Methyloferula stellata AR4: one gene and its partner. The protein of the gene in region 2 interacts with the protein of the main gene of each other region in a pairwise test. Links are inferred from orthologs where the notes say so. Each region holds a gene or a part of one and is shown on either strand. Other genes may lie near its edges.

Evidence for each region.
Region 1: the proteins of A3OQ_RS0105660 (region 2) and def interact in binary tests that used the Escherichia coli proteins (3 or more experiments, as listed by UniProt). The link is inferred for Methyloferula stellata AR4 from one-to-one orthologs.

What each region holds. Positions count from the first base shown.
Region 1 is NZ_ARWA01000001.1:1,597,020-1,603,599, forward strand. The notes cover bases 1-2,939. They hold def (peptide deformylase), read left to right. Parts: upstream 1-1,153; coding sequence 1,154-1,726; downstream 1,727-2,939. Other genes in these bases: pheT (phenylalanine--tRNA ligase subunit beta), read right to left, coding at 1-623; A3OQ_RS0107820 (cytidine deaminase), read left to right, coding at 717-1,121; A3OQ_RS23465 (hypothetical protein), read left to right, coding at 1,916-2,323; fmt (methionyl-tRNA formyltransferase), read left to right, coding at 2,366-2,939. Also shown: more of fmt, read left to right, coding at 2,940-3,295; tRNA pseudouridine(38-40) synthase TruA, read left to right, coding at 3,522-4,292; A3OQ_RS25340 (DUF6968 family protein), read right to left, coding at 4,294-4,488; A3OQ_RS24675 (hypothetical protein), read left to right, coding at 4,501-4,749; A3OQ_RS0107855 (hypothetical protein), read right to left, coding at 5,016-5,243; A3OQ_RS0107860 (hypothetical protein), read right to left, coding at 5,343-6,272; A3OQ_RS0107865 (L,D-transpeptidase), read right to left, coding at 6,360-6,580. UniProt on the Escherichia coli protein: Removes the formyl group from the N-terminal Met of newly synthesized proteins. Requires at least a dipeptide for an efficient rate of reaction. N-terminal L-methionine is a prerequisite for activity but the enzyme has broad specificity at other positions.
Region 2 is NZ_ARWA01000001.1:1,153,222-1,162,948, forward strand. What follows is about bases 2,993-5,923. They hold A3OQ_RS0105660 (aspartate-semialdehyde dehydrogenase), read right to left. Parts: upstream 5,010-5,923; coding sequence 3,975-5,009; downstream 2,993-3,974. Other genes in these bases: A3OQ_RS0105655 (carbonic anhydrase), read left to right, coding at 3,113-3,889; A3OQ_RS23395 (hypothetical protein), read left to right, coding at 5,310-5,923. Outside these bases: A3OQ_RS0105640 (COG4223 family protein), read right to left, coding at 1-1,027; A3OQ_RS24640 (hypothetical protein), read right to left, coding at 1,086-1,259; A3OQ_RS0105645 (HpcH/HpaI aldolase/citrate lyase family protein), read right to left, coding at 1,294-2,172; more of A3OQ_RS23395, read left to right, coding at 5,924-6,137; A3OQ_RS0105670 (hypothetical protein), read left to right, coding at 6,219-6,608; A3OQ_RS0105675 (DUF3597 domain-containing protein), read left to right, coding at 6,775-7,206; A3OQ_RS0105680 (TonB-dependent receptor plug domain-containing protein), read right to left, coding at 7,418-8,173; leuB (3-isopropylmalate dehydrogenase), read right to left, coding at 8,411-9,517.

The DNA of each region.
Region 1 (6,580 bases), 440 kb from region 2 along the record:
AGCTTCACCGCGACAGGGCAGGGGAAATGCCCCGGCGTCGGCGCGATCTTATGGGTCTTCAATTTGCCGAGGCCGGCCGCAGCCAGATCGCGGGCTATGCCTTCGACGCCCATGGCGTCCGGCCGGTTCGGCGTAAGGTTGATTTCGATCATCGGATCGTCGAGGCCGATCCAAGCCGCATAGGCCTGTCCGAGCGGCGCGTCTTCGGGCAGTTCCAGAATGCCGTCGTGATCCTCGGAGAGGCCGAGTTCGGCGCCCGAACAAAGCATGCCGAGCGATTCGACGCCGCGGATCACGCCTTTGCCCAAAGTGATCTTCTTGCCCGGGATATAGGTGCCGGGGGCTGAGAAGACCGATTTTAGCCCGGTCCGCGCATTGGGCGCACCGCAGACGACTTGCACCGGCGCACCCGCGCCCGTGTCGACCATACAGACCTGCAACCGGTCGGCATTGGGATGCGGCTTTGCCCCGATCACAGTGGCGATTGTGAAATCCCGCAAAGCCTCAGCCGGATTTTCCACATGTTCGACCTCGAGCCCGACGCGCGTCAGCGTGGCTGTGATCTCATCGAGCGAGGCCTCGGTCTCAAGATGGTCCTTGAGCCATGAAAGGGTGAATTTCATCGAGATCCTATTGCGAAGCGGGGATTGTCGCTTTTGCCGCTGGTTCTAGAAGGATAGAGCAGCAAGTTCCAGAAGACCCGAAGTAGAGGACGCATGGACAAGGTTCAAGCTCTGTTCGAGGCGGCGAGCGCCGTGCGGCGCCACGCCTATGCGCCTTATTCGGGTTTTGCGGTCGGTGCGGCTCTGTTGACGCCATCAGGCGCCATATTTTCCGGTGCCAATGTCGAGAATGCGGCCTATCCGACGGGGATTTGCGCCGAGGCAGGCGCAATCTCGGCCATGATCGCGTCGGGCGAGCGCCAAATCGCCGAAATGCTGGTTCTGGGCGATGGGGCCGCGCTGACGACGCCCTGCGGAGCCTGCCGCCAGCGAATCCGGGAATTCGCTGGGCCTGACGCCAAAATCCATGTCGCCGGGCCCTCGGGTCTCAAGGCGACATTCACGCTTGGCGCGCTGCTGCCTGAGGCCTTCGGGCCTGACAATCTCCAAGGAAATTGACCTGACGCGGATTGATGATTATTTCCTAGCGCATGGCACTGCGCACGATCATCACCCTTCCAGATCCACGGCTTCGCAACATCTGCGAGCCCGTCCCCGAGGTCGATTCCGCCGTCAGGGCGCTCATGACCGATATGTTGGAGACGATGTATGACGCGCCGGGCATCGGCCTTGCCGCGGCGCAGATCGCCATTCCCAAACGCATCATCGTCATCGATGTCGCCAAGCGTAAGGACGATTCGGCCTCGGCAGACCCTATGGTCTTCGCCAATCCTGAAATTCTCTGGGCCTCGGAAGAGACGTCTTCTTATGAAGAGGGTTGTCTCTCCATTCCGGAATATTATGAGGAAGTGATCCGTCCGGCCCGTGTCCGGGTCGGCTATCTCGATCGTGACAACAAGCGTCACGAGATCGAGGCGGACGGCATTCTGGCCACCTGCCTCCAGCATGAGATCGACCATCTGAATGGCGTGCTCTTCATCGATCATATTTCGAAGCTGAAGCGCGATCGCGTCATCAAGAAGTTCCAGAAGGCGGCGAAGCGCGACGGGTCCGAGAAGCCGGACAGGAAGCCCGGCCTTCCCAAGGACATGCCGGCGGCTTAAGGCCGGGACTTCAACCCTCTCCTCTTGCGGGAGAGGGTGGTCAGCGGAGCTGACCGGGTGAGGGGTGATCTTAGAATGGCCCTGACCCCTCATCCGCCTCGCATTCGCTCGGCACCTTCTCCCGCAAGGGGAGAAGGAATGCGGCCGAATTTTTGTGGCCAAGGCCGCGAAATTATTGGACCTTGCCTCATGCTCGAAAAGCCGGCCTACGGACAGCCTTGCAATTCGTGCGGGCGATGCTGCCAGGACGAACTCTGCGCTCTTGCGAAAAAGGTCTTCGGGCCTCGCCCCGGCCCATGTCCGGCACTCGCCGAAGTGGAGGATGGGTTTGGCTGTGGATTGATCCTCACACCTTCGCGCTACGCTCCGGCTGCGACATCCGTCTACGGAACGGATGCGGTCGGCGAAGCCGCAGCGCTTCTCTGCGCGGCGGGTGCCGGTTGCGATGCGCAAGGGCATGACGAGCTGGTCGATGAAGCGGTGCGCGCGAGGGTCATGAATGCAACGCGGTCGCGGCCGCAAGACGAGATCGAGCGCGCGCGCGAGATATGGCGCGGGGCGTGGCTGCCGGAAAGCGCCGAACCGTTTATAAGATAGACTTCAAAGGGCGACCCGCCCGGCCTCCTGAGAGCAGTTTCTTTGCGCATCATCTTCATGGGGACGCCGGATTTTTCAGTGCCTGTGCTCGCGGCGATCTTAGCCGCCGGGCATGAGGTCGTTGCCGTCTATACGCGTGCGCCGAAGCCCGGCGGACGGCGCGGGCTCGATCTGACGCCCTCGCCGGTGCAGGTCTGCGCCGAAAAACATGGACTCAAGGTTTTCTCGCCGAAGACGCTGCGCACGGATGAAGAGGCTGCGGCCTTTCGTGAGCATGCGGCCGATGTCGCGGTCGTCGTCGCCTATGGATTGATCCTGCCGAAAGCGATCCTCGATGCGCCTGCGAAAGGCTGTCTCAATCTTCATGGCTCGCTGCTGCCGCGCTGGCGCGGCGCAGCGCCGATCCAACGCGCCATCATGGCCGGCGACAGCGAGACGGGTGTCATGGTCATGCGCATGGAAGAAGGCCTCGACACGGGGCCTGTCGGTATGACTGCACGCATTCCTATAGCGCCTGACATGACGGCTGGAGAGTTGCACGATCAATTATCGCCGCTGGGCGCGGAGCTGATGGTGCGGGCGCTTTCGGCTCTGGCGGACGGCAAGCTCACCTTCACGCCGCAGGCCGAAGAGGGCGTGACTTACGCGCATAAGATCGACAAGGCCGAAGCGCGCATCGACTGGGCGAAGCCAGCGTATGAGGTGCACAATATCATTCGCGGACTTTCGCCTTTTCCAGGTGCTTTTTTCGAGGCCGATTTCGGCAAGGGCATCGAGCGCGTGAAAGTCCTGCGCAGCACGCTTGCCGAAGGCCACGGCACGCCGGGCACGGCGCTTGACGACGCTCTTACGATCGCCTGCGGCGAAGGCGCTGTGCGATTGATCGAAGTGCAGCGCTCCGGCAAAGCGCCGATGCTGGCTGAGGATTTTCTGCGTGGCACGAAGGTCAGCGCGGGGACAGCGTTTAAGTGATGGCCAACTTCGCAATTCCCCGTTCATCCAACGGCGGACATCATCGGCGAGATGGTATCGCTTTGGTCAATGATCGCTTCGCGACCGCCTTCGGCGGCGGCCCGGAGGGCCGTCATTGACCAAAGCGATCCGCTCGCCATACTCGCCGCCAAGAGATGAATGGCCTGATGTGAATGAGCTGCAGGCAGGGCGGGGCCATGATTCAAATTGAAGCGATGCCGCTCTGATGCCCCGCTATAAATTCGTCGTCGAATATGACGGCACGCCCTTCGTCGGATGGCAGACGCAGAAGAATGGCCTCTCCGTGCAGGAAGTCATGGAGGCGGCCTTCCTTGCGCTGACCGGCGAGGAGATCCGTCTGCGCGGGGCCGGCCGCACCGACACGGGCGTTCATGCGCTGGGGCAGGTGGTGCATGCCGATCTTGCTCGCGCATGGCGCCCGGATGTCTTGCGCGAGGCGCTGAACGCCCATATGCGGCCGAACCCCATCGCCATCCTCTTGGCCGAGGAAGTGCCCGACACATTCGACGCGCGCTTCTCGGCGATCCGGCGGCATTATCTCTATCGCATCGTCAATCGCCGCGCGCCCTTGACCGTCGATGCCGGCCGCGCCTGGCATCTGAAGCGCAAACTGAATGCGGAGGCGATGCACGATGCCGCGCAGCTTCTCTTGGGAGAGCATGATTTCTCGACCTTCCGCGATTCGCAATGTCAGGCAACGAGCCCGGTGCGCACGCTCGAACGTTTTGACGTGTCGAAATATGGCGAGGAGATTCAGTTCCGCCTCAGCGCGCGCTCCTTCCTGCATCGCCAGGTGCGCTCCATGGTCGGCTCGCTCGAAAATGTCGGTTCCGGCAAATGGAAGGCGCGCGATATGAAAGCGGCGCTCGATGCTCATGATCGCCGCCGCTGCGGTCCCGTCGCGCCGCCGGACGGGCTTTATTTGACGCAGGTTGATTATGGTGAGGGCGTGCAGGTCGAGGATGATGGAGACTAATCTATAAGCCTTCTACCGAAGTCGGATTGTGTGGGTTAGGTAATCCTAAATCTTTCGAACCGAGCCATCGTAATTCGTCGAGCCTCCCTTCCTGTGAATAGAGCAGTTCGGCATGCACCATCTTCAACGCAAGGATCAGCGCCTGCACCTCATCAATACCGATGGCTTGGAAAGTGCGAATTCGATCCGGCCAAATGACCTAATCACATTGGAAGTCGTCATCATGAGGCACTGGCTGCCGGAAACGTACAATCACTTCGGCCGAGCCTCTGAGCTCATACCGTCGTTCGATAAAAATGCCAGCGACCATTTCGTGCGCCTCCGATCCATCAGCGTGCCGCTTCTCATTCATATCGTAAGCCGTTCATCTCTTGGCGGCGAGCATGGCGAGCGGTTCGCTTTTGTCAACGATCGCTTCGCGACCGCCTCCGGCGGCGATCCGAAGGATCGTCATTGACAAAAGCGATGCCGCCTCGCCGAAAATGTCTGCCGTTGGATGAATGGCGAAGTGTGATGCTCCAACTGAAGGAGAAACCCTCGTCCTTCGGGACGCGCGCTTCGCACGCTCCTCAGGATGAGGGTTTCGGTGTGCGCATCCCAGCCCCAAGCCCTCACCCTGAGGAGGCCCTTTAAGGGCCGTCTCGAAGGGCGTGGGCGCTGCCAATGCCGGCCTCGTTCACACCCGGCGCACACCTCGGAGGAATGATCCAACCTTAGGCAGCCTCACGCCTTCGATCCATCATCTTCGACGACGCGCAACTTGCGCACGGTCAATTCGTCGACCTCGAGCGAGCGGAACCGCGCTTTCCTGATGACGAGGCCGCCGATAGCGAGGCGGCCAATCGCCACCGCGCCTATGGCGACAGCACCGAAGGCGGCGGCGCCCAGCGCAAGCGCCAAAAGGCTTGCCGCGGGCATGGCTTTGGGCGGGCTTATGATCTGGCGCGACATTAAGCATCCTCCGGCGCATGTCAGTGGAGATGCCGGTACGATACCATATTCAGGTCTGTCCAAGCTTTGAATGATATTGGCTTAAAGCGCCGCTCCATATTATGCGGCGGCGCGCTTTGCCCTCATTCTCAGGATGATGAGGCAGGCCGGATAGACCATCGCAAGGCCCGACATGCCCAAGCCGAACAGAACCATCTCCATGCCGGCGAGAGGGCGATTGGCCAGAAGCCCTTCGATCAAATTGATCGCATTTGCGGCAAAGGCCAGCGCGCCGCCGAGCCCCATAACGGCGAGCAGCTTCACCGATATTTTGGCAGCGAAGCTCTTGGTTCCTTCTGCCAATGTGATGCGCGCATCGGTCAGCGGAAGCTCGGCGATCAAGGGGCGCAGCCGTCTCATGCTGTAGACGTGTATCGCGCCTATATAGGGCACAAAAAGCGCGAGCCCGAGCAGCATCGCGTCAAGCATGATGGTGCCGGGTGTCGCGCCGATGCGTCCAACGAAAGTGGCGCTGTTGAAGATGCCGCCTTTTGAATCGGTCAGGTTAAGCTTCGTACTGCCAGAGGCAAAGGCGACGGTGCTGGGAACGCCGATTTTGCCGCTCGCATCGACACGTGCATAAGTGATCGTGGTGTTGTTGCCGGGCGGTGCATTGACGTGAAAGAGAACGGAGGTGCCGGTAGGCCCTGCCACGCTGCCGGAGCTGCCGGTCGAACCGATCGATTGGCTATAGCTCGTGACCTTGCCGCTTGCATCCGTGAGAGTGACGTTCAACGTGCCGCCCTGGAGGGCAAACCACAAGGTTCCGCCGAGCAGCAGGAGTGGAATCAAAACCATCGCGACAAATACGAAGGGTTTGATCCGCCGCATGGTTTCCTTGATACATGCGGCGATCTCGAGCTTTTGTGTTTCGCTTACGAAAAACCGTTGCTTGGGGCCGAAGAACCAGGCGTTGTTCGCCTGGAACACGTAGCCGCCATCGATCTTTTTGAACGGGATCTCTTCGACACCCTCATATAACCCGGCCATGACTTTTCTCCCTGACGGTTTGGCCTGAGCCAATGTCTCCGTCAGGGTAGTCGTATGAGCGATGCCTCCGGTTCAGTGTGCGCGAGATCACTTCAGCACAACGACCTTGGTGCCGACCTTGACCTTGTTGTAGAGATCGATGACGTCGCGGTTCGTCATTCTGATGCAGCCGGACGAAACGGCGGCGCCGATCGTGTCCTCTTCGTTCGAACCATGAATGCGGTACTCGGACGAGCCGAGATAAAGTGCGCGCGCGCCGAGCGGATTGTCCATGCCGCCCGCCATATGGCGCGGCAGATCGGGGCGGC
Region 2 (9,727 bases):
CGTCCGGCGGGCTCGCAGGCTTTTCGGTGGCGAGCAAAGCGGGCGTCAAAGCGGCAAACTGATCGGCGAGCGCCTTCGTCGTGACGATGCCCTTGCCCGCGGCAGGTTGCAGCACGGCCAGTTTGGCTTTGTCGGCGCCGAGTTTTTCGAGCGCCGCGAGTTCCGTTGTAAAGGGCGCGCCGCTTGCGATTTTTTGCGTGAGGTTTTCAGCTATGATCGCAATCGCCGGTGCATTGACCGCTTGCGGATCGGGCTTGGCTTCCGGCTCCTGCGGCGCGCGCACGGCGCTCTTTGGCGCATTCAACGCCGCTTCAAGCTGGCCGATGCGGTGTTCGAGCGCATCGATGCGCGATTGCACGGGCGCGAGATCGACGGTTGCGGGAGCCGATGTATCGGAGGGAGCCGCGCTTTGCACCTGCTGGGCTTGCGCCTGCGCGGCTTTGGCAAGGCCAAGCGCATCGCTCGCGGATTTTTCTACCGCACCGATGCGCTTTTCAAGCGAGCTCACCAAATCGCGGCTGCTGGCGTTTGCCGTATCGATCTTCCTTTGATCCGCATCGAGCTTGGCGTTCATCGCGCTGATGCGTTGATCGAGCGCTGCGAAAGTCTTTTGACTGTCGTCGAGAAAAAGCCGCGCAACATAGGCGCTGGCAAATCCGGTCGCAGCGCCGATCAGCGCAACGAGAATGATCGCAAAAAAGGAAAATCCGCGGTGCGGCGGCGGTGCAACATGCGGCGGCACGGCGCCGTTGGACGCGGCGGCTTCGGCATGCGCCTCGGCGGAAGCCGCAGCTTCATGATCTGTCGGGTGTTCGTCGCCAGCGAGCAGTTCCTCCATGGCGAGTTTCACCTCGGCGAGCGGTTCGGGCGATGCGGGCTTTTCGGCTTCCGCTTCCGGCACGTGGATCGCTTCACCTTCGATGGTGGGTTTTTCGCGGTGCAATGGCGATGGTGTGCCGAAAGGCGTCACGGAGTCCGGACCGGGCTCTCGATTGGCGTCTGAACCCGTCTCGTCGTGCCCGGCCATTTCGCCTCCTCGCGCTCGTTTTGTTTTTAGCGGAAGCCGGACATGATCGCAAACGGCCTCATGACCATGGGTTAATTTCGCCGCTCGCCGCTTCGTGCAAGGCCGCCGGCCCATCGCAGCGCCGCATCGGCATAAAGTCTATGACTTTTTCAGGGTCACGCCATTTTTCTTTTGGCGGGATCTCACCCAAAAAGTCTGCAACTTTTCGGGATTGCCTATCTCTTACTGGCATGACCTTGCTCCGAAAAGTCTGCAACTTTTCGGGGTCATGCCATGGCCGCGATCGCCTTTGCGAATTTGACGGTGCGTTGTGCGGTCTCTTCATGCGAGCGTTCGATCATGCGGCCTTCGAGCAAAAGCACGCCCTTGGTTGCATTTTCCGGCGCGGCGAAAGCCTGGATGATCTTGGCCGCCCAGGCGATCTCTTCCTGCGGCGGAGCAAAAACCTCGTTGCAGATCTTAATCTGATTGGGATGGATCAACGCCTTGCCGTCCATGCCAAGCTCGCGGCCCTGTTCGCATTCGGCGCGGAAGCCTGTCTCATTCGTAATTTCGTTGAAGACGCCATCCAAAATATCGAGGCCATAGGCGCGGGCGGCGGCGACGCAGGTCGATAGCCAAGGAATCAGGCCCATGCGTCCGGGCGCCAATCGCACGCGCGTTTCCTTGGCAAGTTCGTTGACGCCCATGACGGCGACTTCGAACCGCGCGGCGGGATCGACGGCGGTGCGCAAAATCGAATCCGCGTTGAGAACGGCGAGCGGCGTATCCATCATCGCCCAGAGCCGCGTATGCTCGGGCGCGCCGGCATCGCGCAGATCTTTCGCGGCGAGCATGATATCGCCCGGCGTCGCGACCTTGGGAATCAGCACGGCGGCGGGACCGACGGCGGCGATCATCGCGATATCGTCCTTGCCCCAGGGCGTGATCCGGTCATTGATCTTGACCGCGATCTCACGGCCGCGAAAGCCGCCGGCCTTGATCGCCGCGGCGACACGTTCGCGGGCTTTATCCTTGTCTTCCGGCCGCACGGTGTCTTCCAGATCGAAGACGAAAGTATCGGCTGCGAGCGTCTTGGCCTTCTCATGCGCGCGGGGATTGGACCCCGGCATGAAGAGAACGCTCCGGCGCGGTTGAACAGTCATGTGAACCTTACATTAGATCACGTTCATGAACGTGATCGATTCTCATAATGCAGAGAGGGATCGGTGCGAAAAACCGCTCACACTTTTTCGCATCCCGCTCCGGCCGCTTTGACAGAAGCCAAAATGACATTTTTATTGCATCGCACAATAACCGTCCGTGCGGAATGAGCCAATGATTTTAACAAGCGGGTGCGGATATGGTTCATGACGATATCGCTTGGCTCGCGGGCCTCGACGGATGCAAGGGCGGATGGATCGCCGTTTTATATCCGGTGGCCCGTCGAGCTTTGGCGAAAACCGGCGTTTTCAGAAGCTTTTCAGAGGCCTGCGCGCTTCTGCCGCGCCAAACGCTGATTGGCGTCGACATGCCGATCGGCCTGCCGGACCGTGTTGAGACCGGCGGCCGCGCGCCGGACCGCGCCGCGCGGCTCTTGGTCGGACAAAGACGTTCTTCGGTCTTTCCCGTTCCATCCCGCGCCGCCGTCTACGCTTTCGCGCAGGGCTATCCGCAGGCGTGCGCGGTTGCCCGAAATACGTCTTCTCCGTCCTGGGCGCCGTCGAAACAGGCGTTCTAGATCTTCCCTCGGATTCAGGAAGTGGATATCGCGCTCCAGGCCGAAGGTGAGCTTGCCGGGCGTGTCTTTGAAATTCATCCGGAAGTATCTTTCCGCATGATGCATGGCGCCCCACTTCATGAGCCGAAAAAGAAGGCTGGCCGCTGTCATGCCGACGGCATGAATCTGCGCAAAGACCTTTTGCGCGCGCAGGGATTGACCTCCGAGCTGGTCGACCAGACCCCGCCCCGCGGCGCGGGGCTTGACGATCTCCTTGATGCCTGCGCGGTAGTTTGGAGCGCGGCGCGGATTTTGAACGGCGAGGCTCTGGTCTTGCCGGATCCTCCAGACCTTGACGATATGGGACTGAAAGTAGCGATTTGGGCATGAGCCAAGAACCGAAAAAACAAGATACGGAAGACTTCGAGGACGGCCCGGCTGCCGGATATGAGACGGCCTGCTGTCCCGGACATCTCTTTTTGCCGAACCGGCTGGTTAAAGGCTACGATGCCTTTCTCAATGGTCGCTTCGCGCAGGAGCATGGACGCTTTCGCAAACTCGCCGAAACCGGGCAAAAGCCGAAGGTCCTGCTCATCGGCTGTTCGGATTCGCGCGTCTCGCCGGAAGTCATCTTCGATGCCGAGCCCGGCGAAATTTTCGTCATACGCAATGTCGCCAATCTGATCCCGCCCTATCGGCCGGATACGGATCTGCACGGCACATCGGCGGCGCTTGAATTCGGCGTCGTGGCGTTGGGCGTCGAACATATCGTCGTGATGGGCCATGCTCTATGCGGAGGCGTGCGCGCCTTCGCTCAGCACGAATCCGATCCGCATTATACGCCCTTGTCGCCAGGCGATTTCATCGGACATTGGATTAGTTTGATCGAACCTGCCGCGGAGAAGCTCGGGCCGCGGAGAGAAACCGAGCCGCTCGCCGATTACAGCGAGAGGCTGGCAAAGGCATCGGTCGTCCAGCAGCTCGCGAATCTGCGCGGTTTTCCATACATCAAGGACCGCGAGGCTGATGGCAGGTTGAAGTTGCATGGCGCCTATTTCGGCATAGCCGACGGGCTTTTGTTGGCGCTCAACGAGGAGACGGGTCAGTTTTTGCCGGTCGCCGAGGAAACCCATCCGGCGCTGTCGGCCAAGCCGAAAGCCTGAGACGGTCAGCGCGCGATCCTCACATATTAGAGCATTTCATGAATTGAAGCCGGGCATCACGCGCCTTGGATGCCCGGCGAAAATCTCACGCCGCCTTTTTCTTCGGCTGGATGAGCTTGCGGTTGATCAGCACTTCGGCGATCTGAATGGCATTCAGGGCCGCGCCCTTGCGCAGATTATCGGCGACGCACCAGAAGGTGAGGCCGTTTTCGACCGTCGCGTCCTCGCGTATGCGCGAGATGAAGGTCGCATCCTCGCCCGCCGCCTCATGCGGTGTCATATAGCCGCCTGGCTCATGTTTATCGATGACGAGACAGCCGGGCGCTTCGCGCAGAATATCGCGCGCCTCATCGGCTGAGATGGGCTTCTCGAATTCGACATTCACCGATTCCGCGTGGCCGACGAAGACCGGCACGCGCACGCAGGTCGCGGTGAGCTTGATCTTGGGGTCGAGCATCTTCTTCGTCTCGGCCATCATCTTCCATTCTTCCTTCGTGTAGCCGTCCTCCATGAAGACGTCGATCTCAGGGATCACATTGAAGGCGATACGCTTTGCAAATTTCTTGGTCTCGACCGGATCCGAGACGAAGATCGCGCGCGTCTGCGAAAACAATTCGTCCATCGCTTCCTTGCCGGCGCCGGAGACGGATTGATAGGTCGACACGATGACGCGCTTGATGATGGCAACGTCATGCAAGGGCTTCAGGGCGACGACGAGCTGCGCCGTCGAGCAATTCGGATTGGCGATGATGTTCTTCTTCGAAAATCCGACGATCGCATCGGCATTGACCTCCGGCACGATCAGCGGGACATCGGGGTCCATGCGCCAGGTGGAGGAATTGTCGATGACGACGCAGCCTTGCTTGCCGATCTTCGGCGACCATTCCTTGGAGATGGCGCCGCCAGCCGACATCAGGCAGATGTCGGTGCCGGTGAAATCATAATTTTCGAGCACTTTGCATTTGAGGATTTTGTCGCCGAAAGAAACTTCCGTGCCGATCGAGCGCGACGAAGCCAGCGCGACGATCTCATCGATCGGAAATTGACGCTCGGCCAAAATATCGAGCATTTCACGCCCGACATTGCCGGTAGCGCCGACGACGGCGACCTTAAAACCCATTTTGATCTCCTAAAGGCATGAACCCGGAAAGTTGGCAGACTTTTCGGACGAGTCATGCGTCAAACAAAAGTGATGGACTACCGATCTCATAAGCTATGGGCCTTAAGCCCGCAACGAACTCGGGCCGATCAGCCGTGCGTGCCGGCTATTCCTCAAATTTAACCTTATGCCGGCGATTTAAAGGGCCTGTTGACGCTAAAGCGAGATCGCACGGCCCCGGTAACGCTCGACTCACCCCGGTATCTACATAGTGATTTTTATCTAAGGGGGAGGCCTGCCGCGGCAGGTTTTAGATGAATCATGCGTTTTCGATCGTCGAAGGCCCATTACGGGTCGTTGAATTTTTCCGAGCCGGCGCGGGTCGCAGGCTTTCGCTGGGATTTGGCGGGGCTGGCTCTGGCCACGCTCGCAGGCGGGTTGGGTCTGGCACTTCTGGCCGAAGCCGACGCGCCGCTTCCATCGGCCCATGTGGAACAAGCGGCGGCTCCGGCGCCCGCCTGGACCCAGATCAACCGGCCGTTTGAGCTTTACGGCCTTGAAGTGTCTGAAGTCGCGAAGCTTTCGAGAACCTACGAGGCACGGCGGCATGTGACAGGCGGGGGCCGTCAGGATATTCTGACCTTCGGCAGCCTCAAGTCGGGAAGCGCCTATTTTCGCCTGGTTCTTTACCGGATGGGCGATGAGGACGCGCAAAATGTGCCGTTTTTCGTCGAATTGGCACGCCGCGCCGCCGATGGCGGGCTTGCCATCACCAAAAGCCAATCGCCGGTTCCTCTCGCGACGCGGTTCGGCGATGTAGAGGTCGCGGACCTTTCGCTGGCATCGGCCGAAGGTGCGGCCTTGCCCTGTCTTGGATTCCGGATGGACGCCAAGACTCTGCCCTGGCGCATGACGGGATTTGCCTGCGGCGGCGGCATGCCGCTGCCGCGCCCGGAGCTCCAATGTATTTTCGACCGTTTGGATCTCCATAGCGCCGGAGACGACCGGGCTTTGGCGAAATTCTTCGCCGACGCCGAATTGCGCCGCAATCCGGCCTGCGCGGGGACCCGTTTGACCCCAGCTTCCGCCCACGCAGCATGGCTCGACGAAAAAGAGGCGCCGCCACCTCTGAGACTATCAAAACATTGAGCGCAGCGGCTTTTAAGGCACAGCTATTGAACCAAATAACGCCTATTATGTTATCAGCCCGGGGGCTTTAGGGGATTCGAAATGCGCCGTTTTGCGACTTCACTGGTTTTAGGTTCGACAATCGTGGCGAGCCTGGTTTTGGTCGCAGGCAGTGCCAGTGCCCAGGACCCTAAGAAAAAGATTCGCCATTACACCCGCTATCCGGCGCCTTATGTGAATAACGAAGGCATCGCGCAGCCGCCGCTGACCGTAAACAAGCGCAGCTTCCTCGACCCGGGCCCCGTCGTGCCGCAAGGCAGCGAGTCGAATTACGTGGTGCAGAACACCTATTTCGCGCAGACGCCCGACCAGAATTTCGCCCGTTCGAAATTCGGCAACGAGGCTCTGCCCCAGCCGCTCGAAGTGCCGGGCCGCCCCAGCCCCGTGCTTGAATTTTGGACTCCCGCGTACCCCTATCCTTATCCCTATTGAGATTAGGTTGATTTCGCATCCGCCGGTATGCGGATGTGCTGAAGGCTAAAACCGCGTGCTGTCGGGCACGCGGTTTTTTTGTGCGGCGCTCCCCATTTTTTGTGTCACAACTTCCTGCCAGTGTAGGCCGGTCCCGCCGGGACATCGGAATGGAAAGGGGAAAGCCATGAGCATGTTCGGAAACATCATGTCGAAGATTTTCGGTCATCATCAAGAGATCGCTGCGGCTACGCCCCCCGTCGTGACGCCGGAAACCTCTTCTTCCGCTGCCACCGGGACTGCCGCGCCGGAAGTGGCGGCCACGCCGATCAATGCCGCGTCCGCGACGGCGCAGATCGCCGGCGTCGACGTGGAAGCCGTTCTGACGAACCTCGCGGCGCATCATCATGAAAAACTCGATTGGCAGAAATCGATCGTCGATCTCTTGAAGCTTCTCGGCCTCGACTCGAGCCTTGAGGCGCGCAAGGAACTCGCCGCCGAATTGCATTACGCGGGCAGCACGGATGATTCAGCCGCCATGAACATCTGGCTGCACAAGCAGGTGATGGTGAAACTCGCCGAGAACGGCGGCAAGGTGCCGGACGAACTCAAGCATTGAGATCATCCGGGGCTTTGTTTTGGAAAGCCGCTCGCCGTTTGCCCGTCCCGCTCCAAAGCAGTGGACGTTCGGATAGAATCGTCTGAAGGCGTCATGCGCGGACTTGATCCGCGCATCCAAGCACAACGCTCCGTGATGCCTGGATGGCCGGGTCAAGCCCGGCCATGATGCAATTGAAAGTAGGCTCTAGAAATTCACCTCGAGGCTGGCCTCATAGGTCCGCGGGGCGCCGAACCAGGCGGTATCGCCGCCATTGGCGCCGACGATGTTCGATCCGTCGGCGATCGACGCATAATAGAATGTGTTCGTCACGTTGACGACCTGGAAGCGGGCCGTCACGCGATGCCCCATGAGCAGCGAACAGGCTCTGCGAGTCGAAGCTTTGGATATAGCGGAAGAAGGGTGCGTCGGTCGGCTCCTTCAAAATGTAATTGAACACGCCCGAGGGCGATTCAGGTCCGTAAAGCGCGCCTGCAAGCCCGTTCAACACCTGGATGCCCGCGAGATTCTCGGCCGGGATCGCCGTCGTGCCGATGACGTTCAAGCCGTCGAGCCGCGTGTTCGACACGATGCTGCTTTGAAAGCCGCGCGATTGCGGCCGCGACACTTCGAGCCCCTGCTGATCTCTGATCTCGACCGAGGGCAAATAGCGCAGCGTATCGTTGACGGTCTGAACCTGCTGATTGAGGATCAGAGTATCCGGGATAAAATTGACCGATTGCGGCGTGTCGAGCACGGGCTGCTTGCCGAGCGGCCCGAGATCGACTGGCGGCGGTTGATCGGGCGCCATAGCCGCATTGGCGAGACCTGTGTCCGTGCCTTGCACATTGACGGCCGGCAATGTGGCCGCGGCGGCAGGCGCAGGTGCGTTTGCTTGTTGTGCCACCGCCGGGAATGAAAGCGCCGTTAGAAAACCGGTCGCTGTGCCGAGGCTGAGAAAGGCGCGATGATGTATTTTGGACGACATTTTTGGGAACCTCTTGTTCGAGGTCCCCGTACCAAAAAGAAAAACCTTTATATATCGGGTGTACTGTTCGAAAACCGATCAGCTTCTTCTATCGTGATATAGACACAACAATGACGCGCCGTATGACACATTGTAGCGCATTTGTAACATATTGATTATATGCGGATTATTGTTGCGAGTCGGTTTTGCTTCTTCGACTCGCAACAATGTGAGAAAACATAAATTCGGCTTTAAATATTAGGCCGTTTGCAGCGCGGCGAGGATCGCATCGCCCATCTGAGAGGTCGAAACGGCGTCGCCCTTCTCACCCTTGATGTCGGCGGTGCGCAGACCCTTGTCGAGAACGCTCGATATCGCTTTCTCGATCTTATCCGCAGCTTCGATGAGCCCGAAGGAATAGCGTAGCGCCATGCCGAAGGATGCGATCATCGCGATCGGATTGGCGATGCCTTTGCCGGCGATATCGGGCGCCGATCCATGCACGGGCTCGTAGAGCGCCTTGCGCTGGCCGGTCTTCTGATCGACCTCGCCCAGCGAAGCCGACGGCAGCATGCCGAGCGAACCGGTCAGCATCGAGGCGATATCCGAGAGAATGTCGCCGAAGAGATTGTCCGTGACGATGACGTCGAATTGCTTCGGCCGCCGCACGAGCTGCATGCCGAGCGAGTCGGCAAGCTGATGCTCGCATTCGACATCCTTATAGTCACGCGCGTGCAGCGCGATCACGGTCTCGTACCAGAGAAGGCCGGACTTCATCACATTATGCTTTTCGGATGAGGTCACCTTGTTGCGGCGCTTGCGCGCGAGCTCGAAGGCGACGCGGGCGATGCGCTCGATCTCGTAAGTGTCGTAGACCTGGGTATCGATGGCGCGCCTCTGGCCATTGCCGAGATCGATGATCTGTTTCGGCTCGCCGAAATAGACGCCGCCGGTCAATTCGCGCACGATCATGATGTCGAGCCCGTCGACCAGTTCGCGCTTGAGCGATGAGGCATCCGCGAGCGCCGGATAGCAGATGGCGGGACGCAGATTGGCGAAAAGCTGCATGTCCTTGCGCAGGCGCAAAAGGCCGGCCTCGGGGCGCACGTCATAGGGAACACCATCCCATTTCGGGCCGCCGACGGCGCCGAGCAGCACCGCGTCCGCGGCCTGAGCGAGCGCCACGTCGGAATCTGAAATCGCCTTGCCATGCGCATCGTAGGCGCAGCCGCCGACAAGGCCCTTTTCGAATTCGAACGCGGCAATGCCTTCCTTGGTGAACCATTGGGCGATCTTTTCGACTTCCGCCATGACTTCGACGCCGATGCCGTCGCCGGGAAGGATGAGAAGCTTATATGTGGCCAATTTTTACTCCTGCTTTTGGCGGGCTTTTAAGCAGGTTGGGGGGAAGGGGGCAAGGCGGCATCCCAGCCCGGCGGTCCTGCCTCGGGGCGCGTTTTTTTGCGGTGTCGCGCGCAGGCGGCATTGTTCCCGATCCATGTCCTTTCGAAAAGCTGCGATCGTCGCCCGGGTGGGCAAGGCGCCCGATTGTGCCTTTGTCGCGCCGGGCTGGCG